Regions from separate parts of the Faecalibacterium sp. 3 genome, predicted to be linked through region 3. Evidence: predicted binding sites of a transcription regulator. Region 3 holds the regulator's gene; each other region holds the start of a gene.
What was found. Region 3 encodes HrcA, which represses chaperone genes, less so after heat shock. Its sites were predicted from a motif close to TGTTAGCACTCNNNNNNNNNGAGTGCTAACA; they were not measured.

Region 1 (10,230 bases), 1.0 Mb from region 3:
TCTCGGTGGTCAGGACCATTTCTGCAACAGATGCTGCATTTTCCAGAGCAGAACGAGTGACCTTGGTGGGGTCAACGATGCCAGCAGCGATCATATCGTCCACAAAGACCTCATTCTGCGCATCGAAGCCGTAGTTGGGCTTATTGGCAGAAATGATCTTGTCGATGATGACACTGCCTTCCAGACCGGCATTCTTAGCGATCTGGCGCAGAGGAGCTTCCAGAGCCTTCAGGACGATCTTGGCACCGGTGCGCTCGTCGCCTTCCAGCGTGTCGCACAGCTCACGCACAGCGGGAATCGCATTGATGGGAGCAGTACCGCCGCCGGCAACGACGCCTTCCTGAACAGCAGCCTTGGTTGCGTTCAAAGCGTCCTCGATGCGCAGCTTCTTATCCTTCATCTCAACTTCAGTGGCAGCACCGACCTTGATGACGGCTACGCCGCCAGCCAGCTTTGCCAGACGCTCCTGCAGCTTCTCACGGTCGAAATCGCTGGTAGCGACCTCAATCTGGCTGCGGATCTGAGAAATACGGGCTGCGATCGCATCCTTGTCACCTGCACCGCCCACGATGGTGGTGTTCTCCTTGGTGACCTTGACCTGACGTGCATGGCCCAGCATCTGGACAGTAGCGTCCTTCAGCTCATAGCCCAGATCGGAGGAGACTACGGTGCCGCCGGTCAGAATGGCGATATCCTGCAGCATTTCCTTGCGGCGGTCGCCAAAGCCGGGAGCCTTGACAGCGGCCACGTTCAGGGTGCCGCGCAGGCGGTTGACGATCAGGGTGGACAAAGCCTCGCCCTCGATATCCTCAGCCACGATCAGCAGCTTCATACCATTCTGCATGACCTGCTCCAGCAGGGGAACCAGATCCTGAATCACGCTGATCTTCTTATCGGTGATCAGGATGGCGGCATTGTCCAGAACAGCCTCCATCTTATCGGTATCGGTGACCATATAAGGGGTCAGGTAACCGCGGTCAAACTGCATGCCTTCCACGATCTCGTTGTAGGTCTCAGCAGTGGTCTTGTTCTCCTCGATGGTGATGACGCCGTCAGAGGTAACTTTTTCCATTGCCTCAGCGATCAGGCGGCCGATCTCGGGATCACCGGCAGAAATGGTGCCGACGCGGGCGATATCGTTGCTGTCCTTCACCTTCTGGCTGTGTGCCTTGATGGTCTCAACAGCCTTGGCAACAGCCTTGCTCATGCCGCGGCGGATATCCATGGGGTTTGCACCGGCGGTGACATTCTTCATGCCCTCGGTGACCATAGCCTGTGCCAGAACGGTTGCAGTGGTGGTGCCGTCGCCTGCTGCATCGTTGGTCTTGGTGGCAACTTCACGCACCAGCTGTGCGCCCATGTTCTCAAACTCGTCCTTCAGCTCGATCTCCTTGGCAATGGTCACGCCATCGTTGGTGATGACCGGTGCGCCGAACTTTTTGCCCAGCACCACATTGCGGCCCTTGGGGCCCAGGGTGATCTTAACGGTATTTGCCAGGGTGTCGATACCGGCACACAGTGCCTTGCGGGCGTCCTCGCCCTGCTTGATCTGCTTAGCCATAATCAAATCGCTCCTTTAAAGCTCAATTTCTTAATACAGAGGGGGCTGTGCTCAGTCCTCAACGACTGCCAGGATATCACCCTGACGGACGATGGTGCACTCCTCACCGTCCACCTTGACCTCGGTGCCGGAATACTTGCTGGTGAGGACCTTGTCGCCGACCTTAACGGTCATCTTGACTTCCTTGCCGTCCACAATGCCGCCGGGGCCTACAGCGATGACCTCAGCCACCTGAGGCTTCTCCTTGGCACTGCCGGTCAGGATCAGGCCACCCTTGGTGGTTTCCTCGACCTCAACAGTCTTGATAACAACACGGTCTGCAAGAGGAATGATCTTCATAGTTCTTGCCCTCCTATAATAAAATATAATTTAAACTTTGCCATGAACCGGAAGCCTCGTGTGCGCCCTTCCGGTTGCTTAGCACTCCTTTTCTCTGAGTGCTAAGAACATTGTACTCATCTTGACCCGAAAAATCAAGACTTTTTTTGCAATTCTTTATTAACAATTTGTGACGACTCGTTCAATCAACGTATCATCAGCAAAACCTTCCGGATCTCCTTTCTTTCTTCTGCAAAATAAAGGGCCGGAAACCCTGTTTTAAGGCTTCCGACCCTTTGACTGCTCAGGAGATCCTGAAGGCTGAATTTTTTCGCGTCCGGTCAGGTCGCACTCTGTTCGGACCGCTGCGCTGCAAAGCGCTCAAAAGCAGGCTTTGGCAGCAGAATACGGCCAGCCAGCGGCTGTACCTGCACAGTGATCTGCTCCTTGGGCACACACTCACCGTCTGCCGTAGCAACGATAGGCCCGCGGCCATCCACGGCGCGCAGAGAGACCTGCTTTGCCCGCCGGTAGATAAAGTACGGCTCTGCCGCCCTGACCAGCTGACCATTCCGGAAGTGCCCTCCGTTTTTGTACATTCCCAGAAGTTTTGCGATGGTCAAACGGCTCACCTTGCGGATGATATACACATCCAGCCAGCCGTCGTCCGGCTTGGCTTCCGGCGCTGCACGGAAACCACCGCCATAGGTGCGGCCATTGCAGACGGCACACATAAGGCAGTCCACTGTCAGGGTCTCGCCGTCAATGGTGTACTCTACTCTTCGGCCAATATGCCCGCACAGCTGTTCTACGATGGAAAGCGCATAGGCCGCTTCGCCGCCGCACAGCGGGATGCGCCGGAACTTCGGGATGCCGTAGGCGACCTGCGCATCCAGACCGGCAGCGCAGATGGTGGCCGAAAGACCGAGACTGGTCTGCATCAGGTCAATGGCGACCGGCCCGCCTGCAAGCTGGGCGTCCAGATCCAGAAATTCCGCTTTTGTGCCAAAAGTACGCAGAAAATCATTGCCGCTGCCATAGGGCAGGCAGCCCACAGCCGCATTTTCAAACCCATAGACGCCGGTGAGGGCTTCATTGAAGGTGCCATCGCCGCCTGCTGTATAGATGCGGAGCTGCTCCCCTGCCTGCCGGGCCTGTCGGGCTGCGGCATTGGCAAGCTCCCGGGCGTGGCCTGCGTGGGCAGTGATCCGAATGGTATATTCTCCCCTGGCAAGACCGGCCCGCGCCGCAGCCGCATCGATCTGCCGCGGCAGAGCACGGGTACAGTCTGCCTTGCCGGCAGCGGGGTTCAAAAGAAATAAAGTGCGCATGAACTTCCTCCTGCAATTCTGTTTTTCAGATACACCCTGATTCTATGATAACAGAAAACCAGCAGGTTGCAAGATGCATTTTTACTTAGCAGGACGGCGGGGAAGCCACTACTGTCCAATTTTTACATGGTTACGGTTTCATCCTCCCGCAGGATGATAGAGCCATCAGCCGAGCAGTCCGCTGTCCAATGCTGGCCGGTATTGGCTGTGCCGGAGGCAATGCGGTCTGCAAGGGCTTGCTCTACTGCCCTGTCCACGGCGCGGCGCAGTTCCCGGGCACCATAGGCTGACCGTGCCTTTGCCGCCAGTGCCCTGCCCACCTGAGGCGTATGGTGCAGCTGATAGCCACTGCCTGCTGCACGCTGTTCCAGCTGGCAGAGCAGTTTTTCCGCAATGGCGCACAGGCTGTCATCTGCCAGCGGACGGAACACGATCATTTCATCCAGACGGCCTGCCAGTTCTGGCCGGAACCACTTTTTCGCTTCCTCAACGGCCTGCGCCGACTGCTTTTCAAATACGGCTTCACTGCCCGCAGCAAAGCCCAGCGGAGCGCTCTGACCCGCCAGAAAGCGCGCGCCAAGGTTGGATGTGAGCAGCACGATGGTGTTGCGGAAATCCGCTTTTCGCCCCATGGCATCGGTGAGCTGCCCATCCTCCAGGATCTGCAGCAGGATGTTCTGGATATCCGGGTGGGCCTTTTCGATCTCATCAAACAGGACCACGCTGTAGGGGCGGCGGCGCACGGCCTCGGTAAGCTGCCCGCCCTCATCATGGCCCAGATAGCCCGGCGGCGCACCCAGCAGCCGGGCAGCGGTGTGCTGCTCCTGATACTCCGACATATCAAATTTAAGCAGGGCTTTTTCGCTGCCGAACCAGCTGACCGCCAGCGCCCTGGCAAGGGCCGTTTTGCCAACGCCGGTGGGGCCAAGGAACAGCATGGCTCCTATGGGCCTTCCCGGCTCCCCAAGACCGGTACGGCTGCGGCGGATGGCCCCTGCCACGGCAGCGACTGCGCGGCTCTGCCCGACGATCTCCTCGTTCAGGCGCTGTTCCAGCTTTTCCAGCCGTTCCCGTTCCTGCTCTCCAACGCGCTCTGTGGGCACGCCGCTGGCCTGTGCCACTACATGGGCGATATCATCCGGGGTCAGCACGGGCTGGGGCTGCTTTTCCCGTTCCGCACGGATGCGTGCCGCTGCGCAGGCTTCATCCACAAGGTCGATGGCCTTATCCGGCAGAAAACGCCCCGGCAGATACCGTACCGAGAGTTCCACTGCCGCCTGCAGGGTCTCCTGCGGAAGCTTTACGTTGTGATAGCGTTCGTAGCGCGGGGCCAGACCGCTGAGGATATCGACGGCCTGTGCAGGCGTAGGCTCCTCCACCTGCACCTTGCCGAAACGGCGTTCCAATGCAGCGTCCTTCTGGATATGGGTGCGGAATTCCTCGGTGGTAGTGGCACCGATCATCTGCAATTCTCCACGTGCCAGTACCGGCTTTAAAATGCTGGCTGCATCAATGGCACCTTCCGCTGCACCGGCACCTACAATGGTATGGAATTCGTCCACGAACAGGATGGCACTGCCGTCCCGGACCAGTTCTTCCAGCAGGTTTTTGAATCGCTCTTCAAAATCGCCGCGGTATTTTGTGCCTGCCACAAGGCTGGCCATATCCAGTGCCAGAAGACGGCGCCCCTTGAGCGCGCGCGGCACGCGGTCCCCGGCAATGCGCTGGGCAAGACCCTCTGCCAACGCCGTCTTGCCAACGCCCGGCTCCCCCACCAGACAGGGGTTGTTTTTCTGACGGCGGCATAAAATCTCTACCATGCGGTCCAGCTCCGCCTCCCGGCAGAACACCGGGTCCAGCTCCCGTTCTGCGGCGCGGCGGGTCAGATCACGGCAGTATTTATCACTGGCCCGGCTGCCGCGTGGTGCACCGGCTGCCGCCCGTGTCTGGTATGGCAGGACGAACTGCCCGGACAGCTGGCGGCATTCTCTCACAGCCTCTGTGAGCTGCAGCCCCATGGACGCCAGCAGCACGCCTGCCGTGCAGCCATCATCCTCCAGCATCGCGCAGAGCAGATGCTCCGGCTCGGCACGGTTCAGGTGAGCGTTCTGCGCCCCGATGATGGCATAGTCCATGGTACGCCTGAGATCCGGTGCAAGGTCATGGCGGTCCAGATGCAGAGCCGGGGCGCGGCGGGTCTGAGCCAGTTGACGGCGCACTTCCGGCTCACAGATCTGTTTGCCTGCCAGAAACCGCGCTGCTGCGCCCTGATCCTGCTGCAGGATCGCCAGCAGCAGATGGCTGGTATCTGCCTTTTCGCAGCCCAGGTTCCCGGCAAGCTCCACTGCACTGCGCAGCAGTCTGTCCGCCTCATGCGAAAAGCCCTTGTAACCGCCAAAGCCCATTTTTTCCCAGATGCTCATTTGCCTGCTCCTTGCTGAAAAAATTCGTTTGCATAAGAAGTATAGCCCCAAAGCACCGAAAAAAATCAGTCGTTTGTGTCGGGATGGGAAAAGCAAAGAGGAGATACCGGTGTGGCATCTCCTCTTTGGCAGATCATGTTCAGTTCATTTCAGCCAGAGCCTTTTTCAGGTTCTTTGCGATCTGATCCGGGCAGCTGGTGCTGCGGAAGCCGCATTTCACATCCTCAAAGCGCTCTATGACCTGTTCGGCCTTCATGCCGCGAACGATGCTGCAGATGCCCTTCAGGTTGCCGTTGCAGCCGCCGATGACTTCCATGCTCTCAATGGTGTGGTCATCGTTCAGTACAAAGTTGGTCTGCTTGGAGCAGGTGCCGCTGTTCGGGAAGCTGAATTCCTTGCTCATAGTTCAAAAACCTCTCTTTTTGACAGACATTCCGACGGTATTCGTCTTCATTTATTATAGGCCGGTCTGTTGGAATGTCAATGTGACCTGCTGCACGGTCATACATCGATTCCACGGCGCTGGTGGGCCAGTTCCAGAATACGGGCGATCTGATCCTCCTCTGTGGTGCAGGTACCCACCGGGTGCGGCACCTTGTGGTTGGCCCCGTGGAAGTCGGTGCCGCCCGTGTGGATAAGGCCGTACTGCTCGCACAGCGCCGCACACTCAGCCTTGTCCTCCGGGCTGTTGCGGGGATGCTCCACCTCGATGCCGTCGATCATTCCCTCTTTGGCAAGCTGGCGTACCAGCGGCATGCTTTTGTAAACGGTCGGGTGTGCAAATACCACCACCGCACCGGCTGCCTTGGCTGTGGCAAGCACCTCCTGTACCGAAGGATACTTTACCTGATGCAGTACCACGCCGCGCGGCTCCCAGCCAAAAAGGTAACTGTACAGCCTGCCATATACGGCATCGCACAGGCCCAGCTGATGCAGCGCCTCCATAATGCCGCTTTTGAACAGTACACCGCTGTCTTTTGCGTATTCCAGTGCCTGTTCCGTGCGGAACTGCGGATACAGCGCTTCAATTTCCTTTGCGCTTTGCAGACCGCACTCGTTGCGGCGCTGGCGCAGGATGTCGCAATGCTCCCTCAACTCCCGGCTTTCCGGGTCCGGGTAATAGCACAGCAGGTGCACCCGGTGACGATGCTCGTGGTCGTAGCCGGTGAGCTCAGCCGCCGGGAGCAGATGCACCCCGTCCTGCACCGGGTGCTCATAGCAGTAATTTACACTGAGCAGGGTATCATGGTCGGAAATGGCCATGGTGTCCAGACCCACCCGTGCCGCCATGAGCGGCAGACGGTGGATGGGCACCGAGCCATCGGAACAGGTAGAATGATTGTGAAGATCGCCGGGCATAGAAATTGAAACCTCCATGAAAACCCCCTCAGCCGCCTGCGGCGTCAGCTCCCCCGAGGGGGCTTTTCTTTTGCCAAATGCTTTTTATCCGCAAAAGCTGCCGTGCTCCGTTCTGCTAAAAAGCTCTCCCTTTCGGGAGAGCTGGCATTGCGAAGCAATGACTGAGAGGATCTTTATTAGTTCTTATAGAAATTGATCAGGCAGCCATCTGCCAGGATCTTGCGCTCGTCGGCGGTCAGCGGGGCCATATACAGGCTGAACTCCTTGACGGAATCGCCCAGCACATAGGCCTTGATGTCCTGCAGATCGCCCTTGAGCGCTTCGCGGACGTTGGGGATGAACACATAATCGCCCAGACCGAAGGGCGTTGCGCCCACCAGCTGCAGCGGCAGCATACCCCAGTTGATGAGGTTGGAGCGGTAGCGCTTGGTGGCATACTCGGTGACGATGTTGGCCCCGGCACCCAGCACGCGCTGACAGCTGGCAGCCTGCTCACGGGCAGAACCATCGCCGGGCTTGACCGCAAAGATGGTGGATGCGATCTGCACATCATCCCATGTCAGGGCCTCGCAGCCGGGCACTTTGTGCAGCTGAGCCAGCACCTCGGCGCTGCCCTCGCCTGCACGGCGGGCCTTTTCCTCAGCCTGCACAGCCTTGGCACGGCCCACGTACTCCGGGTCCTTGCGGCTGAGGGTGAACTCTGCCAGACCCAGCGGATTGGAGCGGAAGGACGAGGTCTCGCCGGAGGGGATGAGCTCGTCCGTGGTGGTAACAGGATCGGTGATGTAGGAAGCTACCTTCAGCAACAGATTCTTGCCCAGCGGTGCGATCTCGGGCCAGTCCTTGATGTTGGGGCCCAGCTTGAGCAGTGCATCGTAATCGCCCTTGCCAAAGCCCTGATACACGCGGGTATTGTAGCTGGAAGGATCGTACTGATACTCAGGCACAGTGGGATCATAATCAATGTCGGTGGCCGGGGTCAGGATGCCGCCGTTGGCCGTGGTGGCTGCAATGCTGCGGGCATCCATCAGTGCTACGCCGGAAAGCTGGCCGTTGCCAGGCTTGGAGCCCTCACGGCTGGGGAAGTTGCGGGTGGTATGGCGGATGGACAGCGCGCCGTTTGCGGGCACATCGCCTGCGCCGAAGCAGGGGCCGCAGAAAGCCGTGCGGATGGTTGCACCGCTTGCCATCAGGTCGCTGATCACGCCGGTGCGCACCAGCTCCATCATGATCGGCTGGCTGCCGGGGTACACACTGAGTGCGTAGTCGCCGCAGCCGCCGGTATGGCCCTTGAGGATGGAGGCTGCCTCATAAATGCTGTCGTAAAGACCGCCTGCACAGCCTGCAATGACACCCTGATCCACACGCAGCTTTCCATTCTCGATCTTGCTGCACAGGTCAAGGCTGACATCCTTGCGGCCGATGAGCTTCTGCACATCCTGTTCGCAGGCGTGGAGGATATCCTCAAGGTTTGCGTTCAGTTCTTCAATGGTGAATGCATTGGAGGGGTGCATGGGCAGTGCGATCATCGGGCGGATCGCAGACAGATCCACTTCCACCACGCCGTCATAGTAGGCCAGATCCGCCGGGGCCAGCTTTTTATAGTCGGCAGCGCGGCCGTGCACAGCAAGGAAGCGATGGGTGGTCTCGTCTGTCTCCCAGATGGAGGACAGGCAGGTGGTCTCGGTGGTCATCGCATCGATGGCATTGCGGGTATCCTGACGCAGGGACGCAATGCCGGGGCCAACGAACTCCATGACCTTGTTCTTGACGTAGCCGCTCTTGAACAGCTTGCCCACCAGTGCGATCGCTACATCGTGGGGGCCGCAGCCTGCGGGCAGAGAGCCGGTGAGGTAGATGGCCACGACGCCCGGGCGGGCAACATCATAGGTGCGGCCCAGCAGCTGCTTTGCCAGCTCGCCGCCGCCCTCGCCAATGGCCATGGTGCCCAAAGCGCCATAGCGGGTGTGGGAGTCGGAGCCCAGGATCATTTTGCCGCAGCCCGCAAACTTTTCGCGCATGTACTGATGGATGACTGCAAGGTGCGGGGGCACAAAGATGCCGCCGTACTTTTTAGCAGCGGACAGTCCAAAGCGGTGGTCATCCTCGTTGATGGTGCCGCCCACAGCGCACAGGCTGTTGTGGCAGTTAGTAAGCACATACGGAATGGGGAATTTCTCCAGACCGGATGCGCGGGCCGTCTGGATAATGCCCACAAAGGTGATGTCATGGCTGGCCATGGCGTCAAACTTGATCTTCAGGTTATCGGCATCGCCGCTGGTGTTATGGGCCTGCAGAATGCTGTAAGCCATGGTACCGGTCTTTGCATTTGCAACGGCTGCTGCATCAAAGCCTTTTGCGGCCAGCGCGGCAGATGCATTGCCGTCTGCCGGCACCCACTCCCCGCGGGCATAGTATGCACCGCCGGTGCTGCACTTGATCATATCCAACATCTCGATTCGCCTCTCTTTTTGATTTTCCCGCCCTCTGTTGCGGGCACTGCCCCGGCAGAACGGTACACCGTCTGATCTGCCCTATCCTGCCGCACTGCCAAAGCAGGCGGCGACGGCCCCAAAGCCGTGTTTGAATATTATTATAGCATGAAACGCCGGAAAGAAAAAGCACTTTTTTCAAATGAACTGTGAAGGGAGGATGAAGAGACGGACTCTGCGCCGCTCTCTCCCCTCGTCCGGCACAAAAGAAACAAGCCCGAACTGCTGCAAAACAGCCCCTGCAAAAAATGAGACAGGCTTTCCCGAAAAGGATCGCCTGTCTCGTTGTCAGATATTTCCATCCCGAAGCATTGCCAGAAATTCCGCCTCGGTCAGAACGGGAATCCCGAGTGTCTGTGCCTTCGTCAGCTTGGAACCCGCCGCAGCACCAGCCACAACATAAGCCGTCTTTTTGGAGACGGAGCCGCTGGCCTTGCCGCCATTTTTCACGATCAGAGCCTCGGCTTCGTTGCGGGAAAGCGATTCCAGCGTACCCGTGACCACCAGCGTTTTGCCTGCCAGCTTATCGCCTTTCGGTTCGCCCTTCCACTGCATGTTCAAGCCGGCATCTGCCAAGCGGTGCACAAGATCGGTGGTGCCTTCTTTTGCAAAAAATTCTACTACGCTTTGTGCCATCACGCCGCCAAATCCGTCGATCTCGCTGATCTTCTCCACGGTGGCTTCCCGGAGGGCCTGCAATGTTCCAAAATGCTCCGCCAGCAGAGCTGCTGCCTTGTCACCGATGT
Region 2 (10,230 bases), 1.6 Mb from region 3:
AATTCTTGAGACAGAACTGAATTTTGGACATACGCTTTCCGAACCTGAAATGATATGATAAAAGGAAATACTTTGACATGACAAGAGTGCTTTTTATCTGCCACGGCAATATCTGCCGCAGCCCCATGGCGGAATTTGTGATGAGGGACTTAGTGGAAAAGGCCGGGCTTTCCGGGTGACGCGGCATGTCCTTGCCCCTGACCCGGAGGCCTTTATCATCGAACCGGCGATCCCGGCGCAGCGCTGGAAGGATCTGCGCACCGAACCACACGGAAAACGGTTGCCCTGAGCGTTCCGGGTGCCTGTTTCAAGGGCAGCGTGCTTTGACAACAGCATCCATGACCGGCACAGCCTACAATGCGTCCGGTATGTGATGTCGGCCCCAAGGTCTGATTGCCGGAAAAAAGCCCCGGAGGGAGGAAAATATCAATGAATCGCAAAAAACTGGAACAGCTGATTTTTGACACCTGCAGTGTGGAGCCGGACTATCCCTGGATGGACACCCCGGAATCGGCGGTGTTCCGCCACCCGGGCAACCGCAAATGGTTCGCGCTGGTCACCACAGTGTCCCGCAGCAAGCTGGGGCTGCCCGGGCAGCAGCCGGTGGACATCGTAAACCTGAAATGTGACCCCCTCCTCATCGGTTCCCTGCGGATGGAGCCGGGCTTTTACCCGGCCTACCATATGAACAAGGACAACTGGATCACGGCAGCGTTGGACGGCAGTGCACCGGATGACACGATCCGGATGCTGCTGGAAATGAGCTATGCGGCAACCGCGCCGAAGCTGCGGAAAAAGCCACGGCCTTCTGCGGCTTGCCCCCTGCCATGACTGCGTGGGATGCGCAGCCCGGAAAAAATAAAGTACACGGAGGAAAAAAGCATGCTGACCTACACCTATGTTTCAAAGGGCAAGTTTGCCCTGATGGAAAAACCAAAGCCGGTGCTGCAGCACGAGCGAGATGCCATTGTGAAGGTGACACTTGCCAGCATCTGCTCCAGCGACCTGCACATCAAGCACGGCAGCGTGCCCCGGGCCGTGCCCGGCATCACGGTAGGCCATGAGATGGTGGGCATCGTGGAAGAAGTGGGCAGCGCAGTGACCAACGTGAAGCCCGGCGACCGGGTAACCGTGAACGTGGAGACCTTCTGCGGGGAGTGCTTCTTCTGCAAAAAGGGCTTTTTGAACAACTGCACCGATCAAAACGGCGGCTGGGCGCTGGGCTGCCGCATCGACGGCGGGCAGGCAGAGTATGTCCGGGTGCCTTTTGCGGATCAGGGACTGAACAAGATCCCGGACGGCGTTACCGACCGGCAGGCGCTGCTGGTGGGCGATGTCCTTGCCACCGGCTATTGGGCAGCGCGCATCTCTGAGATCACCCCCGAGGATACTGTGCTGATCCTCGGCGCAGGGCCTACTGGCATCTGCACCCTGCTGTGCGTTATGCTGCACAGCCCCAAGCGCATCATCGTGTGCGAAAAGGACGAAAGCCGCCTGCAGTTCCTCCGCCAACACTACCCGCAGGTACTCACTGTGCAACCGGAGGACTGCGCCGCCTTTGTGCGGGCCAACAGCGACCACGGCGGGGCGGATGTGGTGCTGGAAGTGGCAGGGGCGGACTCCACCTTCCGGCTGGCGTGGGAGTGCGCAAGACCCAACGCCATTGTGACCGTGGTGGCGCTGTACGATAAGGCGCAGACCCTGCCGCTGCCGGAGATGTATGGCAAAAATCTCACCTTCAAGACAGGCGGCGTGGACGGCTGCGACTGTGAAGAAACGCTGCGTCTCATTGCAGAAGGCAGGATCGATACCGAACCGCTCATCACCCATACCTATCCTCTGCGCCGGATCGAAGAGGGCTACGACCTCTTTGAACACAAGCGGGACGGCGTGATCAAGGTGGCAGTGGAGTGCTGACAGCTGCCGTTAAGGCAAAGCACCAGCGCTCTGCACGATGCCTGCGGACGGGACCGTGCGGCACTGGCTCCCAAAAACGTGGCAGCACGCGGAACCATTGCCGTGGCCCATAGCATGTGAACCGATAAAGCGCCCCCAGAGAGCTTTTGAACTGTACTCTCCGGGGGCGTTGTTTTATTGCAGATCATATTTTGCTTGAGGTTGTTGTGGTGACGGGGGAAGGCGGACACAAGATATTGTTGCAAAAGTGTTATCTTTTCATGAATTTTAGCACTCTGCTCTTGACAGTGCTAAAACTGTGTGCTATAACAAAGGCGTGCTCAGGAGAAAGGGGCATGAGGGAACCGCAAGGCTCCCGGGAAGACTCCGCTCCTGATGCACGATCTTGATTTTATGCCCGACCCGAACGCCGGGATTGGAGGGTTGTTTTATGTTTATGCCTGCTGTTTTTCATGAGAACCTGTTCGATGATCTCTTTGATCCGTTCTGGAACGATGTTGCACTGGAGCGTGCAATGAGCCGTGAGGCTCATGACACCTTTGGCAAGCGTGGCGCGAACATGATGAAGACCGATGTGAAGCAGACCGCTGATGGCAATTATGATGTTGCAGTGGATCTGCCCGGCTGCAAGAAGGAAGACGTTCAGATGGAGCTGAACGACGGCTACCTGACCATTCAGGCTGTCCGCAGCCACAGCAACGATGAGAAGGACGAGAAAGGCCGCTATCTGCGCCGTGAGACCTTCTCCGGCACCTGCGCCCGCAGCTTCTACGTGGGCGATGCAGTGAAGAAGGAAGACATCCACGCAAAGTTCGAGGATGGCATCCTGCACATCCAGCTGCCCGCTCCTCAGCAGCAGAAGGCTCTGCCGGAAAACCCCAACCTGATCGCAATTGAGTAAAACGCCGCGCGTGTGCACCAAGGCACAACGCGTATTTGCTGATCTTCACAGCGCTTTCAGAATATAACAAAACCTCCCCGTGCGGCTTCATCCTGCACGGAGAGGTTTTTTGTTGATCGTCTGTTTTTACCGGCCGGTCTGCTGAGACATGCGGACAGGGAACGTCCGGGTTCAGCGGTTGTCGGCTGCTTCGGTCAGAACAAAGGTCAGCTCAGCGGTGGCGGCGCACTTGCCGTCTACCCACGCCGAAGCCTTGCCTACGCCCACCGGGCCGTGCTGCTCTACCAGTTCACAGTGCAGGGTGAGCACATCGCCGGGGGTGACCTGTTTGCGGAAGCGGGCATTCTTGATGCCGCCGAAGAGGGCCAGTTTGCCCTTGTTCTCCGGCAGGCTCAGCGCTGCCACCGCGCCGGTCTGGGCCAGTGCTTCCAGAATGAGCACTCCCGGCATCACCGGCTGACCGGGAAAATGTCCGCAGAAAAATTCCTCATTGCGGCTCACGCACTTGCGGCCGATGGCCCACTGGCCCGGCTCGTAGTCCAAAATGCGGTCCACAAGGGCAAAGGGATAGCGGTGCGGCAGAAGCGCCGCGATCTCCTCGCTGTTCAGGGCGTTTGCGTCTGCACGCACGGTGCGGGGTTCTGCCATGGGTCAGCCCTCCCATCTGCGCAGAGCGATGCAGGCGTTGTGCCCGCCAAAGCCCAGACTGTTGCTCAGTGCGTAGGTCATGGCCTGCGCACGGCCAGTGTTCGGCACATAGTCCAGATCACATTCGGGATCGGGCTGCTCATAGTGGATGGTGGGCGGCGCAAACTGGTCATGCAGGGCCAGCGCCGTAAATACGGCTTCGATGCCGCCCGCACCGCCCAGCAGATGGCCGGTCATGCTCTTGGTGCTCACCACGGTGAGCTGCTTTGCGTGTTCGCCGAACACCGCATGGATGGCGGCGGTCTCGCAGGCATCGTTCATGTGGGTGCCGGTGCCGTGGGCGTTGATGTGATCCACCTGCTCCGGTGCGATGCCTGCATCCGCCAGCGTCAGCGCCATGCAGTCGATGGCACCTGCGCCGCCGGGGGCGGGAGCGGTGAAGTGGTAGGCGTCGCAGTTGGCACCGTAGCCTACCACCTCAGCGTAGATGTGTGCACCACGGGCACGGGCATGCTCCAGCTCTTCCAGCACCAGCACGCCGCTGCCTTCGCCCATCACGAAGCCGCCGCGCCGTGCGTCAAAGGGCAGGCTGGCTGCATCCGGATCGGTCGCAGTGGAAAGTGCTTTCATACTGGTAAAGCCGCCGATGCCCAGAGGGCTGATGCAGCTCTCTGCACCGCCGCAGACCATGGCGGTCTCATAGCCGTCACGGATGCGGTGGAAGGCATCGCCTACGGCATTGGTGCCGCCGGCGCAGGCCGTCACCGGGCAGGTGCACATGCCCTTCAGGCCAAAGCGGATGGCCACCTGTGCCGCCGCCATGTTGGCAATGGACATGGGCACAAAATAGGGACTTACCTTTTCCATGCCCTTTTCTTCACCGCGGGTGTGCTGCTCCTCAATGGTGGGCAGACCGCCGATGCCGCTGGAAAGGATGACGCCGATCTGTTTGGCTTCCGCTTCGGTGTCCAGACCGCTGTCTGCGACCGCTTCAGCGGCGGCAGCAAGGGCCAGAACGGTAAAGCGGGCCATCTTGCGGGCTTCCTTTTTGTCCACGATGGTTTCCGGGTCAAAGCCCTTCACCTCGCCTGCCAGCTTGCATTTGAAATCGGTGGTATCGAACTGGGTAATGGGGCCGATGCCGCATTTGCCCGCTTTGGCAGCGGCCCAGCTGTCGGCGGTGTTGTTGCCCAGCGGGTTCACGGTGCCAAGGCCGGTGATCACGACTCTGCGTTTTTCCATGAGAGTTTTCTCCTTTTACATTGCCATGCCGCCGTCTGCACAGAGCACCTGCCCGGTGAGATAGCTGCTTTGTTCTGCGGCAAAAAATGCCACTGCATTTGCCACATCCTCCGGCTTTCCTGCGCGGCCTGCGGGGATGCCCTTTGCCATTTCGGCACGGACGGCTTCCGGCAGGGCGGCGGTCATGTCGGTCTCGATAAAGCCCGGCGCGACCGCATTCACGGTCACATTGCGGCTTGCCAGCTCGCGGGCAAGGCTTTTGGTCAGTCCGATCAGGCCCGCCTTGCTGGCGGCGTAATTGGTCTGGCCGGCGTTGCCCCGCAGGGCCACCACACTGGAAAGGTTCACGATGCGGCCCCAGCGCTGGCGCACCATGCGGCGGGCGGCCTCCTTGCAGCAGAGGAACGCACCCTTGAGGTTTGCGTTCAGCACTGCGTCAAAGTCCTCTTCGCTCATGCGCAGGATCAGGTTATCGCGGGTAATGCCCGCGTTGTTCACAAGGATATCCACCCGGCCAAAGGCGTTCACCGCCTGTTCAAAGAGCGTTTTGCAGCCCTCGGCAGTGGAAACATCGGCCTGCACAGCCACAGCATTTGCGTTTTCGGCCTTGCACAGAGCCACCGTCTCGGCAGCTGCAGCTTCGCCGTGGCAGTAGTTTACCACCACATTGCAGCCCTGCTTTGCAAGCTGGATGCACACAGCCCGGCCAATGCCCCGGCTTCCGCCGGTGACAACGGCGGTGCGGATGATCGTTTCTTCGCTCATAGCTCTTCCTTCCATGCTGTCAGTGCGGCGTTCAGCTGCTCCGGGGTCTCCACCGAAGCGCAGACCACGCCGGGCAGGGTCTTTTTCACAAAGCCAGCCAGAGCACTGCCCGGGCCGACTTCCAGAATATGGTCTACGCCCAGCTCACCGAGGCGGCGGAGCGTATCTTCCATGTAAACGCTGCTCTGCACCTGCTTCACCAGCAGCGCCGGGATGCTGTCGGCATCAGCCTTTTCACGGCCAAGGCAGTTGAACAGCACCGGCACCTGCATCTCGCCAAAGGACTCAGAGGCAAAACGCTTTGCCAGTGCATCCCCGGCGGGGGCCATGAGACGGGTGTGGAACGGGCCGCTCACCTTGAGCGGGATGCAGCGGCGGGCACCGGCTTCTTTGGCCAGTGCGGCGGCTTTGTCCACAGCGGCTTTCTCGCCGCCGATGACCAGCTGGCCCGGGCAGTTGTAGTTGCAGATCTGCACACAGCCCAGCTCCGCCGCCTGCTCACAGCAGGCGGCAAGTGCCTGCCGGTCAAGGTTCAGCACGGCGGTCATGCCGCAGTCGATGCCTTTTGCGGCTTCGGCCATGGCTTTGCCGCGGTAAGCGGCCAGCTCGATGGCCTGTTTTGCGGTGAACACTCCGGCAGCTTCCAGCGCGGAGTATTCGCCTAGCGAAAGCCCGGCCACATAAGCGGGCTTTACGCCCTGCTGTGCCAGCACTGCGGTCACGCCGCAGGCAAAGGCCACCATGCAGGGCTGGGTATATTCGGTCTGATTCAGAAGGCCGTCCGGGTCCTCAAAGCAGACGCGGTGCAGGTCGAAGTCCAGCTCTGCGCTGTCGAATGCCGCCCGGAACGCGGGAGAGCCTTCGTAAAATTCTTTGCCCATGCCGGGGTGCTGTGCCCCCTGACCGGCATATAAAACGGCAAGCTTCATTGATTTTGCCTCCATTCGGTCACAAGTTCGTCCATCAGCTCCTGTACCGTGCGCATCCGGTCCAGCCTGCCCACGTTGGCTCCGCAGAAGAACAGGCCCTCCTCCACATTGCCCTTTACGGCTTCGATGAGCGCGTGGGTGATGCAGTAGGGCACCTTGGCGGGGTCGCAGGTCTTCAGGCAGCGGGCACAGTGCCGGGGAGGGAAGCGGGTCCCCTCTGCCAGCGCCTGCACCAGCGGGGTGTTCAGTGCACGGCCCGGCATTCCCACCGGGCTGTGGATGATCCGCACATCTTCGGGCCGGGCGTTCAGCAGAACGTCCTTGTAGCCCTGGGATGCGTCACACTCGTAGGTGGTGATAAAGCGGGTGGCAAGCTGTACGCCTGCAGCGCCCATTGTGGTAAAGTGGGCCATGTCGGCACCGGTGTATACACCGCCTGCCACAAACACGGGGATGCTGTGGCCAAACTGTGCTTCAAAGGGCTTTACCTCGGCCAGCACCTCGGGCAGGATGTCGTCGAGGGTCTGGCATTTGCCTGCCAGCAGATCATCTTCGGCAAAGCCGAGGTGTCCGCCTGCCTTGCAGCCTTCGATCACCACAAAATCAGCGGTGCGGCCAAACTCTTTGGCCCAGCGGCGCAGGATGAGCTTTGCGGCCCGTCCGCTGGAAACGATGGGAGCGATGGCAACATCCGTTGTGCCCACGATGCCGGGCAGCTCCAACGGCAGGCCTGCGCCGGACACCACCGCGTCTACGCCCGCTTCCACAGCAGTGCGGATCGCGGCCGCATAATCCTGCGTTGCCACCATGGCGTTGATGGCTACCATACCGGAACCCTTTGCGATCTCCTTCGCCTTCCGGATCTCGGCGGTCAGGGCACGGTGATTGGCGCTTGCTGGGTCGCGGGCAAAGTCCGGCTCCCGGTAGCCTGCATCGGCGGTGGAGATGCACCCCATGCCGCCGCAGGCTGCAACAGCACCGGCCAGCCCGCCAAGGGAAACGCCCACACCCATGCCGCCCTGTAAGATGGGCACAGACAGGGCCTTTCTACCGAGGGTCAGCATTCGGTGTTCAGCGCGGCAATGCGCTGCCTCCCGCCGTCCCACAGGTCTGCAAGAATATCCGCCACAGGGCGCACCTCGTGCAGCATGCCTGCCACCTGACCGGCCATCAGGCTTCCGGTGGTGGTGTCGCCCTCAAACACGGCGCGGCGCAGGCTGCCAAGGGTGTACTTTTCCAGCTCCATCTTGTCGGCACCGGCGTTTTCCTGCCGGACATATTCACGGCTCATGCGGTTTTTCAGCACCCGCACCGGCGCACCCACGCTGCGGCCGGTCACGATGGTATCGCTGTCCTTAGCCTTGAGCAGGGCGGCTTTGTAGTTGGGGTGGATGGGGCATTCCTCGCTTGCCAGCAGGCAGGTGCCCACCTGCACGCCGCAGGCGCCCAGAGCCAGAGCTGCTGCCAGCTGACGGCCGTCGGCAATGCCGCCTGCCGCAATGACCGGAATGCTGACCGCATCCACCACCTGCGGCACCAGCGCCATGGTGGTCATTTCGCCCACATGGCCGCCGCTCTCGGTACCTTCGGCGATGACGGCGTCGATACCCAGCGGTTCCAGATGCTTTGCCAGCACCGCAGCGGCCACCACCGGGATCACCTTGATGCCGGCGGCTTTCCACATGGGCACGTATTTGCCCGGGTTGCCTGCACCGGTGGTCACAACGGACACGCCCTCGTCCACCACGATCTGCGCAAAGACATCTGCCTGCGGATGCATGAGCATGATGTTCACGCCGAAAGGCTTGTCGGTCAACTGCTTGCAGCGGCGGATATTCTGGCGCAGGGTGTCGGCATCCATGCCGCCCGCACCGATGATGCCCAGCGCTCCCGCATTGGAGCAGGCAGCGGCAAACTCGCCGGTGGCGATGTTGGCCATGCCGCCCTGAATGATGGGGTATTTTGTGCCTAGAATTTCATTTAAAAGTTTCATTGAAAACCCTCTCAGTCAATGCCGTAAGGCATTGCCAGCTCCCCTTTCGGGGGAGCTTTTTTCTGCTTTTCTGTCAGCCAGACCTTCTCTTGGAAAGCACGCTGACCCTACCCGCCCATAAGGCTCCCCCTTCGGGGGAGCTGGCGCGTCAGCGCCTGAGAGGGTCATATTCCACGATCATTCCGCCCCATGTCAGGCCGCCGCCAAAGCCGATGCAGGTCAGCAGCTGGCCCGGCTTCAGCTGCCCGCTCTCGGCCAGCTCGTTGAGGGCGACCGGGATGCTGGCGGCGCTGGTGTTGCCGTGGCGCTCCATGTTCTTGTAGAACTTTGCCGGGTCGGCCTTCAGCGCCCGCACGCAGTGGTCGATGATGCGGCTGTTGGCCTGATGGCAGACCACCCAGTCCAGTTCATCCAGTGTTTTGCCGGTTTCTTCCAGCACAGCGTGCAGACATCTGGGCAGAGCATCCACTGCAAAGCGGAACACCGCTTTGCCATCCATCGTGATGGGGGCAGAGCCTTCGCGGTTGGGCCCGCCGGCATGAATGGCGGCATCACCCCGGGCACCCAGTGTTACGGCAAAGGGCACGGAGGCTGCAGTCAGCTCAAAGACGGCTGCACCGGCCCCATCGCCAAACAATACGCAGGTGGAACGGTCGGTTGGGTCTATCAGGCGGGAGAGAGCTTCACAGCCCACCACAAGGGCATACCGCCCGCCCATCGTTGCCAGCAGCCCGCGTGCCACGGCGGTGCCATACAAAAAGCCGGAGCAGGCCGCGTTTACGTCCAGCGCCGGGCAGTTTTCCGGCAGGCTCAGCGCTGCCTGGATCTGGCAGGCAACGCTGGGGGTCGCATCCGGTGCCGAAAGGGTGGCACAGATGCAGCAGCTGATGTCTGCCGGGGCAAGGCCGCTGCGGCTGAGCGCCTGCTTTGCGGCAGCAATGGCAAGGGTGGCAGCGGATTCGTTCTCGCCGCACCAGTGCCGGGCGCGGATGCCGGTGCGGGTGGTGATCCACTCGTCGCTGGTGTCCACCATGCGGCTCAGATCTTCGTTCGTGACAGTCCGGCCGGGCAGTGCCCCGCCGGTGGCTATCAAGCGCAAAGCAGCGTTCATGGGTTCCTCGTTTCTCCGATCTGACGGTATTTTTTATAGCGCTGATCGGCCAGCGCCCGGCCGCTCATGCGGCACAGCTCTCTCAGGTTTGCACGCAGTGCTTCGTCCAGCGTCTCAAACAGGGCGGCATGGCCGCGCTGTGCGCCGCCCACCGGCTCCGGGATCACCTGCTCCACAATGCCGCCGCGGTACAGATCCTGCGCCGTCAGCTTCATCATCTCACAGGCTTCGCCGCTGCGGGAAGAATCCTTCCACAGGATGCTGGCAAAACCCTCGGGACTGAGGACAGAGTAGACGGCGTTTTCCAGCATGAGGATGCGGTTTGCCACGCCCAGAGCCAGCGCGCCGCCGGAAGAGCCTTCGCCGGTAACGACGGCGATGACCGGCACAGTCAGGCCGCTCATTTCCATCAGGTTCCGTGCGATCGCTTCGCCCTGACCACGCTCCTCGGCGTCCTTTCCGGGGTAAGCGCCCGGGGTGTCGATAAAGGTGATGATGGGGCGGCCGAACTTTTCCGCCTGTTTCATCAGGCGCAGAGCCTTGCGGTAGCCCTCCGGCCCCGGCATACCAAAGTTGCAGGCCAGATTTTCTTCCAGCGTAGCACCCTTCCGGTGGCCGATGACCGTCACCGGCAATCCGTGAAAACGGGCGATGCCGCCCAGAATGGCAGGGTCCTCCTTGCACTGACGGTCGCCGCGCTGCTCAAAGAAATCGGTGAACAATG
Region 3 (10,230 bases):
AAAAAAAAAAAAAAAAAAAAAAAAAAAAAAAAAAAATATATATTTTTTTTTTTTTTTTTTTTTTTTTTTTTTTTTTTTTTTTTTTTTTTTTTTTTTTTTTTTTTTTTTTTTTTTTTTTTTTTTTTTTTTTTTTTTTTTTTTTTTTTTTTTTTTTTTTTTTTTTTTTTTTTTTTTAAAAAAAAAAAAAAAAAAAAAAAAAAAAAAAAAAAAAAAAAAAAAAAAAAAAAAAAAAAAAAAAAAAAAAAAAAAAAAAAAAAAAAAAAAAAAAAAAAAAAAAAAAAAAAAAAAAAAAAAAAAAAAAAAAAAAAAAAAAAAAAAAAAAAAAAAAAAAAAAAAAAAAAAAAAAAAAAAAAAAAAAAAAAAAAAAAAAAAAAAAAAAAAAAAAAAAAAAAAAAAAATATATATATATATATATATATATTTTTTTTTTTTTTTTTATATATATTTTTTTTTTTTTTTTTTTTTTTTTTTTTTTTTTTTTTTTTTTTTTTTTTTTTTTTTTTTTTTTTTTTTTTTTTTTTTTTTTTTTTTTTTTTTTTTTTTTTTTTTTTTTTTTTTTTTTTTTTTTTTAAAAAAAAAAAAAAAAAAAAAAAAAAAAAAAAAAAAAAAAAAAAAAAAAAAAAAAAAAAAAAAAAAAAAAAAAAAAAAAAAAAAAAAAAAAAAAAAAAAAAAAAAAAAAAAAAAAAAAAAAAAAAAAAAAAAAAAAAAAAAAAATATATATATATATATATATATATATATATATATATATATATATATATATATATATATATATATATATATATATATATATATATATATATATATATATATATATATATATATATATATATATATATATATATATATATATATATATATATATATATATTTTTTTTTTTTTTTTTTTTTTTTTTTTTTTTTTTTTTTTTTTTTTTTTTTTTTTTTTTTTTTTTTTTTTTTTTTTTTTTTTTTTTTTTTTTTTTTTTTTTTTTTTTTTTTAAAAAAAAAAAAAAAAAAAAAAAAAAAAAAAAAAAAAAAAAAAAAAAAAAAAAAAAAAAAAAAAAAAAAAAAAAAAAAAAAAAAAAAAAAAAAAAAAGGGTGCGCATTGCCGCCGCGCTGCAGGATGGAGCCTATGCGGACGAAAAATACCAGAACTGGCGTAAAATTTTAACAGAAACCTGCCGTGCCGAAGTAGGAGCGTTGAACCCGGAGCTGGTATCCGTGCGGCTGCACCGACAGGCCGTGGAACACTATCAAAAGCCGGAAGCCTTTGTCAGCCTGACCGAAACGGACAAGGGTACTCTGATGAAAGAGGTGGCACCGCTCATCTCGCTGGACGATAAGGACGAGGCCGCCAAGCGGTTCGATAACTTTGTGTATGGCTTGCTGCTCTGTGAGCTGGAAGGTCTGCCGGGGCTGGGCCGCGCCCAGAAACAGCTGCGCAATACAGCGGCAATGCTGGAAGGGAAGGCTACCATCCCACAGGTGCAGACAAAGCTATCCCTCATCCGGGAGGTGCAGACAGACGAAATTTTGACCTCGCATGATCTGCTCCGCTTTGAGGAAATGCGGCAGGAGCTGCGGGAACTCATCAAGTTTCTGGTGGAGGGCGGCGAGGGGCAAAAGCCTGTCTACACGGCCCTTGCCGACCCGGTACTGGAACAGACCGAGGGCAAAGCGCTGGATTCCGGCTATGATTTCGGCGAGTACCGGGAACGTGTGAACCGCTACATCATGGAGCACCGCAGCGATACGCTGGCCATCCACAAGCTGACCCAGAACATTCCGCTTTCCCGGGGCGACTATACCGAGCTGGAACATATCTTTACCTGTGAGCTGGGCAGCAAAGAGGACTATGCACGGGAGTTTCGGGATACACCCTTTGGTCTGCTGGTGCGTAAAGTGGCAAAGCTGGACCACGATGCTGCCATGCAGGCATTTTCCAAGTTCATCAACGACGAATCGCTGAATGCAAAGCAGATCGCGTTTGTTCAGAAGGTCATTCATTACATCGAGCAGAACGGTTATGTGGAAAGCAAAGCGGTTCTGATGAAACCACCCTTTGACCAGCCCATTCTGTTTACCCGCCTGTTTGATGGCAAAACAGGCAGTGAGCTGATGGATACGATCAATTCGGTGAAAGAGAATGCCACCCATGTGACCGCATAAAGTAGTGGAATGTACTGATAAAAACCGGTATAATACGCTTGAACTTTTCAAGAGATATCGGTATCAATATCAGTTCCGCAGCATAAACGTTGCACAGCTATATGGCGTTCAGAAATCTCGTGCATCCTCTATTATCAAGAATCTTATCAAGCATGGATTGGTGACGTCACCAGAATATGGCGTATACCAATTTGTGAAGAAGTAACACCGCTATCAACAGGTGGTTTTTGAAAACCAAGCGGTGAAGCTGTTATAGCCCATGGAACGTCTTAATATAATTTGAATTATCATAATCGAAATTATATTAACCGCTTGTGCAGAAATGCCCACTCCCCTGAGAACTCCTCAGACGAGTGGGCATTCTTCTTTCCGTGTATCAAATTTACCCTTGCGGTCACTCAAATCGCCACCAAGTCATGGATGCTGTCCGGCAGATTTTCTTTTACCGGCACAAGAAAAAGCTGTCTTGAGCATATGTGGGTCGCTGATATGGAGTTTGCCGTTGCTCCTGAGATCGTGGATAGCAGCCCTCCGAAATCACTGTTTTCTCTGCACAGAAACAGGATCACGCTTCTGATTGAAATATTACTTGATTTGAAATCGAATGTTAATTTCTGCGAGAAAATGAGCCGTGTATTTCAAACAAAAACCGCCCACATCACAAACGATGCAGGCGGTTTTCTCGGGGGAGTAAAACGGAAATCAAAAAGTGTTAGTGACAATTTCCGGTACAACCACCCTTGTCCTCGTGACAGGAGTGTGAGCCGCAGCTATGACCATCTTCATGGTCATGATGGTCGCAGTGGGCATTTGGATCAAAAACAAGATTTCCTGCAAGGTAATCCGAAACAACGCTGTCAGCTGCGCCAGAAATGCCGCCAAACAGCTGAATCCCGGCCTGTGCAAGAGCGTTCTGCGCACCGGCACCAATACCGCCGCAGAGAACGACATTTACACCGTTCTGAACAAGGAAGCCCACCAATGCACCATGGCCCTGCCCATTGGTAGAAACGACCTCGCCGGTCGGAAGCTGACCGTTTTCGATGTTATAGATCTTGAACTGTGCAGAGTGTCCGAAGTGCTGGAACACCTGACCGTTTTCATAAGGGATTGCGATTTTCATAACTGAGTCTCCTTTTGATTTTTAGCGTTTATCAGAATAGTTGCAAATTTGGATGGCCGAACCATGCTCCATCCGCTGAAAGCCGTGCTTTTCATAGAACGGGACATTCTTTTCGTCCTCTGGCATTCCCTCAATATTATAGGTAGTTCTTATATTTTTCTTTGATACGTTCCAGCATCTCTCCGGCAATGCCCTTCCCCTGATAATCAGGATGTACCAGCACATAGTGAATTGTTTTGTTACTTGGTGGTGAATGGAACGGCAGCAATATACGGCGGTGCCGCTCATCTCCCGGACGGCTATTTTTTCCGCTGCCGCTGAATGCGGCGGGCGGCGTCCCGCCCGGCTGCGATCCCACTGCCGAAGGCCCAGTGCAGATTGAAGCCGCCACAGCTGCCGGCGCAGTCCAGCGTTTCGCCCACAAAATACAGGCCCGGGCAGCCCTGAAACTGAAAATGCGCATCCACTTCCCGCAGCGAGAGCCCGCCGCCGGTCACCTGCGCCTGCTTCCAGCCGCAGGGCGTCAGGCCCTCAAAGCGCCAGTGCTTGGCGGTGTGGGCCAGTTTCTGCCACTGTCCGGCAGTGAGAACGGCGGGAGCGTTGCCGTCCCTTAGCCCGGCGGCAGACCACACAGCGCAGCCCAGCTTCCGGTTCAGCAGGCCCAGCCAGAACCCGGCAGGGCTGTCCCCTGCCGTCTGGGCGGCATGGGAACGGAACAGGGCGGTCAGCTCTGCTTCGTCCAGCGCCGGAAAAAGATCCAGCTCCACCGCAGGAGCCTTTGGACTGCGGCCCGGTGCCAGCAGGCCGGACAGCTGCATGATACAGATGCCGGAAAGGCCATAGTCGGTGAACTGCACCTCGCCGGTCTCTGTGGCCAGCACACGGCTTCCGTCCAACAGGGAGGCCGCGGCCTTGGCGCGGATGCCGGCCAGAGTCTTGTTGGGCTTTGCGCACTGCAGAGCGGTCAGACAGGGATACAGCGGCTCCGTTCTGCCGCCGCACTGGGCGGCGAACCGGGTGCCGAAGCCGTCGGTGCCGAACTGCGGCCCGGCGGCACCGCCCATGGCGCAGATGACGGCATCCGCGCGCAGGGTCTCGGTGCTGCCCTCTGCCGTCTCGAACTGCACAGCGTAGCCGCTGCGGCTCTGGCTCAGGGTGCGCACGGTGCAGCCGGTGCGCAGCTGCACATGGTGCTGCGCAAGGTGGTGCTCCAGCAGGGCCAGCACGTCCGCTGCCTGATTGGAATAGGGATAGATGCGCCCCGCTTCGTCGGTGCGGGTATAGAGCCCCAGAGCGCGGAACCAGCCCAGCGGGTCGGCTGCATTCACAGCGTCCAGCAGCGGGAGCAGCGCCGCCGGGTCGGCCGTGAAATACCGCTCCGGCGCGATGCCGGTGTTGTCCAGATTGCAGCGGCCGTTGCCGGTGGCCAGCAGCTTTTTGCCCGGCCTTGGGTTGCGTTCCAGCACGAGCACCTGCGCGCGGGGTGCACTTTGTGCGGCGGCCAGCCCGGCGGCCAGCCCGGCGGCACCGCCGCCAAGAATGAGGATGTTCGGCATCCTGACACCTGCCTTTCTCAGCAGAATTTCAGAAGCTGTCCTCATAAGCAGGGTGCTGTGCTTATGAAAACGGCTTTTGGTATCATTGTAGCAGAACCCTGCCGGAAACGCAACGAAGGGGCAGCTTTCCGTAGGTATAAATTGCCCGGGCTGACAGATACTAGAGGTGCAGGCATTTTCAAGGAAACGGAGGAGCCAACAATGAAAGCAACAGGTATCGTGCGCCGCATCGACGAGCTGGGACGGGTGGTGATCCCCAAAGAGATCCGCCGCACCCAGCGCATCCGCCGCGGCGACCCGCTGGAGATCTTCACGACAGGCGACGGCGAGGTGATCTTTAAAAAGTATTCCCCCATTGGCGAAATGAACGCAGTGGCAGCCCAGTACACCGAGGTGCTGAGCAAAAGCTTTGCGCTTACCACCTTTGTGGCAGACCGGGACCGCATCCTCACGGTGAGCGGGAGCGGCCGGCGGGAGCTGGCCGACCGCAGCATCAGCCAGCCGCTGGAAAAGCTGATGGATGGCCGCAGGCTGTACCAGTGCGAGGGCATTGCGGAAAAATGCATCCTGCCCTGCGAGGGCTCGCCCCGGGTGGTGCTGTGCGCCGCACCCATCATTGCGTCGGGCGATGTGATCGGCGTGGTGGGTCTGCTGACCGAAGACCGCACCGCTGTGCCGGACGCCGCCCAGCTCAAGGCGGTGAATGTGGCGGCAGCGTTTCTGGCCAGACAGATGGAGGAGTAAGGCAGGACGATTTTGAATGCGCGCCGCGCTGCTTTGCGCATATTGCGCATATTCAGCGGAAAAATTATTTATAATAGAGCAATGCCGGGCGGTCTGCGGACCGCCCGGCATTGCGTTTTCACGGGTGGGGGTCGTGGCGGCAAACGGTATTTGCCGCGCTGCTTTCCGCGAAAGCGCGGCGCAGCGGGAAGCGGGCTTGACCCCTCAGACGCTTTGGCAAAACCGGAAAGCCTGACGTACTGCCAGGGCCACACCCCCTTTTTATGACAGAATTATGAATCTTTGATAACATTTTTCCAAGGGGCTTGACAGCACCGGAAAATTGGCTATAATGGTCTTAGCACTCAGGAACAAGGAGTGCTAAACAAACAAAGCGAACGCAAAAAGGAGGCAGGCGCTATGACGATGGATGCACGCAAGCAGCGAGTCTTGCAGGCGATCGTGGCGCTGTATGGTCTCGAAGGCGAGCCCGTTGGCAGCAGCGTGCTGGCAAACTACTTTGACATGGCAGTTTCCAGCGCAACGCTCCGCAATGAAATGGCGGCGCTGACAAAGCTGGGCCTGCTGGAGCAGCCCCACACCAGCGCGGGCCGTGTGCCCAGTGCCAAGGGCTACCGCTACTACCTTGATAATCTGCTGACCGACGATCAGCCGCTGGACCGCGTGAGCCGCGCCCGTGTGGATGCGGTGTTCGCAAGTCTCGACCACGAGCCGGAAAAGCTGGCGCAGGGTGCAGCCCGGGCGCTGGCCGCCATCAGCGGCTGCACTGCCGCCATCAGCACCCCGTGTGCAGAGGATCTGTGCATTGCCCATTACGAAGTCGTTCAGGTGGGCCGCAGCGCAGCCGCTGTGCTGGCCGTGACAACTGCCGGTTACGTCCGCACCCGTGTGGCGCGGGTACGCACCGGCCTCTCCCGCGAGAATGCGGCGGCTCTTGCCGCATTGCTGAACCGAAACCTCACCTTTGTGGCGCCGGTGGATCTTTCGCCCCGGCTGCTGGCAGAGCTGTGCAGCCAGATCGACCCGGAGCTGGTGCCTGTCATCAGCGCGGCGGCGGCCATCCTGCAGGACTCCGTCAAGCCCCACGTATTTCTGGGCGGTGAGCAGTATCTGCTGGACTGGCCTCAGCTGGACGGCAAGGTGGGTGACATCCTTACCCTGCTGAACGACGAAGAACAGGCAGCGGCCCTGATCGCACCTCCGGCAGAACGCAGCGAGAGCGTGCTGCTGGGCGAGGATCTGGAACCGCAGATCCCGGGCCTGTGCATCGTGAGCGACCGGTATCTGGTGGGCGGAGGCCTGTGGGGCTCCATTGCATTGATCGGCCCCACCCGGATGCCCTTCCAGAAACTGATGCCGCTGCTGCATTACTTTGCAGACCAGCTGGGCGAGGGCATGAGCGGCAAACGAAAAGACACCCCACAGGCTGCCGTACCCCGGCGGACTGTGATCTATAAGGAGGATCTGGAATGAGCGAAGAAGCAAAAAAGACGGCTCCGGCTCAGGAAGCGGAGCAGCCCGAAACGGCTCCCGAGGAGAAGGCCCAGCAGGCAGCACCCGAACAGGAACCTGCTGCTGAAGCTGCCGACCCGAAGGATGATAAGAAGAAGGATGGCGGCTGGTTCAATAAGAAGGCCCGTGAGCTGGAAGCCATAAAGGCAAAGCTGGACGCGGCCGAAGCCAACGCTGCACAGGCCAAAGACCAGCTGCTGCGCATGGCTGCCGAGTACGAGAACTACCGCAAGCGCTCCACCCGCGAAGCCGACCAGAAGTTCAACGATGGCATTTCCTTTGCGGTGAACCAGATCATCCCCATTCTGGACACGCTGGAGATGGCAGCCAACGCCCCCACCACCGACGAGAACTACAAAAAGGGTGTGACCATGACGCTGGACAAAGCCGCCAAGGCGCTGGACGTCCTCCATGTGGAGGAGATCGAAGCGCTGGGCAAGCCCTTTGACCCCAACTTCATGAACGCGGTGCAGCAGATCCCCGCCCCGGACGGACAGGAGAGCGGCACCGTCATCACGGTCTACCAGAAGGGCTACAGACTGGGCGATAAGATCGTCCGCCATGCGACCGTTGTGGTGGCCGAGTAACAATGCAGAAACCCGCAGGGGTTTTGAATATAATATCCGCTTACAAACATTTGAGCATCACATAAACAATACGATTTGTTCTTTCGAGAGGAGTTTTCATTATGAGTAAGATCATTGGTATCGACCTTGGTACTACCAACAGCTGCGTGGCTGTCATGGAGGGCGGCGAGCCCGTTGTTATCGCAAACTCTGAGGGTGCACGCACCACCCCGTCTGTGGTCGGCTTTACCAAGACCGGCGATCGTCTGGTGGGTCAGGTCGCAAAGCGTCAGGCCATCACCAACCCCGAGAACACCGTTGCTTCCATCAAGCGTTTCATGGGCACCGATCACAAGGTGACCCTGAACGGCAAGGAGTACACTCCCCAGCAGGTCAGCGCTATGATCCTGCAGAAGCTGAAGGCTGACGCCGAGGCTTATCTGGGCGAGTCTGTTACCGAGGCCGTCATCACCGTTCCTGCCTACTTCAACGACAGCCAGCGTCAGGCCACCAAGGACGCAGGCACCATTGCAGGCCTGAACGTCAAGCGTATCATCAACGAGCCTACTGCCGCTTCTCTGGCATACGGCATCGATAAGGAAGAGGACCAGAAGATCATGGTCTACGACCTGGGCGGCGGCACCTTCGATGTGTCCATCATCGAGATGGGCGACGGCGTCACCGAAGTTCTGGCCACTAACGGTGATACCCATCTGGGCGGCGATGACTTCGATGAGCGCATCATCAACTGGATGGCAGATGCCTTCCAGACCGAGAACGGCATCGACCTGCGCAAGGACAAGATGGCTGCTCAGCGTCTGAAGGAAGCTGCCGAGAAGGCAAAGATCGAGCTGTCCAGCGCAATGAGCAGCCAGATCAACCTGCCCTTCATCACTGCCGACGCTACCGGCCCGAAGCATCTGGATATGACCCTGACCCGCGCAAAGTTCAATGAGCTGACCGCTGATCTGGTGGACCGCACCATGGGCCCCGTCCGCAAGGCTCTGCAGGATGCAGGCCTGCGTCCCTCTGACCTGAAGAAGGTCCTGATGGTCGGCGGTTCCACCCGTATCCCCGCTGTCTACGATGCAGTCAAGAAGGAACTGAACTGCGAGCCCTTCAAGGGCATCAACCCCGATGAGTGCGTGGCTGTGGGTGCTGCCATTCAGGGCGGCGTGCTGCAGGGCGACGTCAAGGGCCTGCTGCTGCTGGATGTCACCCCGCTGAGCCTGGGCATTGAAACTCTGGGCGGCGTGTGCACCAAGATCATCGACCGCAACACCACTATCCCCACCCACAAGAGCCAGGTGTTCTCCACCGCTGCCGACAACCAGCCCTCTGTTGAGGTCAACGTGCTGCAGGGCGAGCGTGAGTTCGCACGCGACAACAAGAGTCTGGGCGTCTTCCATCTGGACGGCATTGCTCCGGCTCCCCGTGGTGTGCCTCAGATCGAAGTTACCTTCGATATCGATGCAAACGGCATCGTGAAGGTCAGCGCAAAGGATCTGGGCACCGGCAAGGAGCAGAACATCACCATCACCGCTTCCACCAACATGTCCAAGGAGGACATCGACAAGGCTGTGAAGGAAGCTGAGCAGTTTGCTGCCGACGATAAGAAGAAGCGTGAAGAGGTCGATATCCGCAACGGTGCCGACCAGATGGTGTTCCAGACCGAGAAGATGCTGAAGGAGAACGGCGACAAGCTGCCCGCCGACGTCAAGACTGAGGCTGAGAGCAAGCTGGCCGACCTGAAGACCGCTGTTCAGTCCGGCAATGTGGACGACATCAAGGCAAAGCAGGAAGCCCTGAGCCAGGTGTTCGAGAAGATGTATCAGGCAGCTGCTGCCGCACAGCAGGCCGCCGGTGCACAGCCCGGCCCCGATGCAGGCGCAAACAACCAGCAGAAGCCGGGTGATGACGGCGTTGTGGATGCCGACTTCAAGGAAGTCTGATAAAAAACACAGCAGTGTGTGCCCGGCCAAACCGGCGGACACATGCGTAGAATAGCAAAAGCCGCTCCGGTTTTGCCGGAGCGGCTCTTGCTGGTTATAGAGCGAGGAACCAACCGGGGCGTTTCCCGGATCAAACGTTCCCGGAGAGGTGAGTGGATATGGCACAGGAAAAGCGTGATTACTACGAAGTGCTGGGGGTATCCAAGACTGCGACCGATGCCGAGATCAAAAAGGCATACCGCAAGCTTGCAATGAAATACCACCCGGACTATAACCCCGGCGATAAGAACGCCGAGGAAAAGTTCAAGGAAGTAAACGAAGCAAACGAGGTGCTTTCGGACCCGAAAAAGCGCCAGCTGTACGACCAGTACGGCTTTGCAGGTGTTGACCCTGCCTATGCAGCACAGAACGGCGGCGGCCCCGGTGCGGGCGGTTTCAGCGGCTTTGGCGGCGACGGTGTGGATCTGGGCGACATCTTCGGCGATATCTTTGGCGGCGGCTTCGGCGGCTTCGGTGGTTCGTCCCGTCAGGCAAACCCCAACGCACCGCGCAAGGGTCAGGATATCCGGGTACGCATCACCCTGAGCTTTGACGAGGCCGTGCACGGTTGCAAGAAGAACATCACC

Region 1: a site for HrcA is predicted at 1,977-2,007, ahead of ACNSPV_RS10040 (co-chaperone GroES). Genes of this name have one in related genera too.
Region 2: a site for HrcA is predicted at 2,183-2,213, ahead of ACNSPV_RS12700 (Hsp20/alpha crystallin family protein). Genes of this name have one in related genera too.

Annotation. Positions count from the first base shown of each region.
Region 1 is NZ_JBLWFN010000001.1:2,099,480-2,109,709, reverse strand. It holds gene groL (chaperonin GroEL) at 1-1,561, opposite strand, end outside; gene ACNSPV_RS10040 (co-chaperone GroES) at 1,613-1,900, opposite strand; gene ACNSPV_RS10035 (diacylglycerol/lipid kinase family protein) at 2,221-3,210, opposite strand; gene ACNSPV_RS10030 (ATP-dependent Clp protease ATP-binding subunit) at 3,333-5,633, opposite strand; gene ACNSPV_RS10025 (TIGR03905 family TSCPD domain-containing protein) at 5,773-6,036, opposite strand; gene ACNSPV_RS10020 (PHP domain-containing protein) at 6,135-7,010, opposite strand; gene ACNSPV_RS10015 (hydratase) at 7,169-9,436, opposite strand; gene ligA (NAD-dependent DNA ligase LigA) at 9,773-10,230, opposite strand, start outside.
Region 2 is NZ_JBLWFN010000001.1:2,691,443-2,701,672, reverse strand. It holds gene ACNSPV_RS12720 (HAD family hydrolase) at 1-20, shown strand, start outside; partial or broken gene ACNSPV_RS12715 (low molecular weight phosphotyrosine protein phosphatase) at 78-170, shown strand; gene ACNSPV_RS12710 (MmcQ/YjbR family DNA-binding protein) at 430-831, shown strand; gene ACNSPV_RS12705 (alcohol dehydrogenase) at 883-1,917, shown strand; gene ACNSPV_RS12700 (Hsp20/alpha crystallin family protein) at 2,348-2,818, shown strand; gene fabZ (3-hydroxyacyl-ACP dehydratase FabZ) at 2,990-3,466, opposite strand; gene fabF (beta-ketoacyl-ACP synthase II) at 3,470-4,708, opposite strand; gene fabG (3-oxoacyl-[acyl-carrier-protein] reductase) at 4,724-5,473, opposite strand; gene fabD (ACP S-malonyltransferase) at 5,470-6,402, opposite strand; gene ACNSPV_RS12675 (nitronate monooxygenase family protein) at 6,399-7,466, opposite strand; gene ACNSPV_RS12670 (DUF561 domain-containing protein) at 7,460-8,395, opposite strand; gene ACNSPV_RS12665 (beta-ketoacyl-ACP synthase 3) at 8,544-9,506, opposite strand; gene ACNSPV_RS12660 (acetyl-CoA carboxylase carboxyltransferase subunit alpha) at 9,503-10,230, opposite strand, start outside.
Region 3 is NZ_JBLWFN010000001.1:1,086,990-1,097,219, reverse strand. It holds gene ACNSPV_RS05110 (type I restriction-modification enzyme R subunit C-terminal domain-containing protein) at 1,081-2,151, shown strand; gene ACNSPV_RS05105 (NifB/NifX family molybdenum-iron cluster-binding protein) at 2,864-3,274, opposite strand; gene ACNSPV_RS05100 (GNAT family N-acetyltransferase) at 3,411-3,497, opposite strand; gene ACNSPV_RS05095 (aminoacetone oxidase family FAD-binding enzyme) at 3,574-4,830, opposite strand; gene ACNSPV_RS05090 (stage V sporulation T C-terminal domain-containing protein) at 5,032-5,574, shown strand; gene hrcA (heat-inducible transcriptional repressor HrcA) at 5,974-7,047, shown strand; gene ACNSPV_RS05080 (nucleotide exchange factor GrpE) at 7,044-7,673, shown strand; gene dnaK (molecular chaperone DnaK) at 7,775-9,604, shown strand; gene dnaJ (molecular chaperone DnaJ) at 9,763-10,230, shown strand, end outside.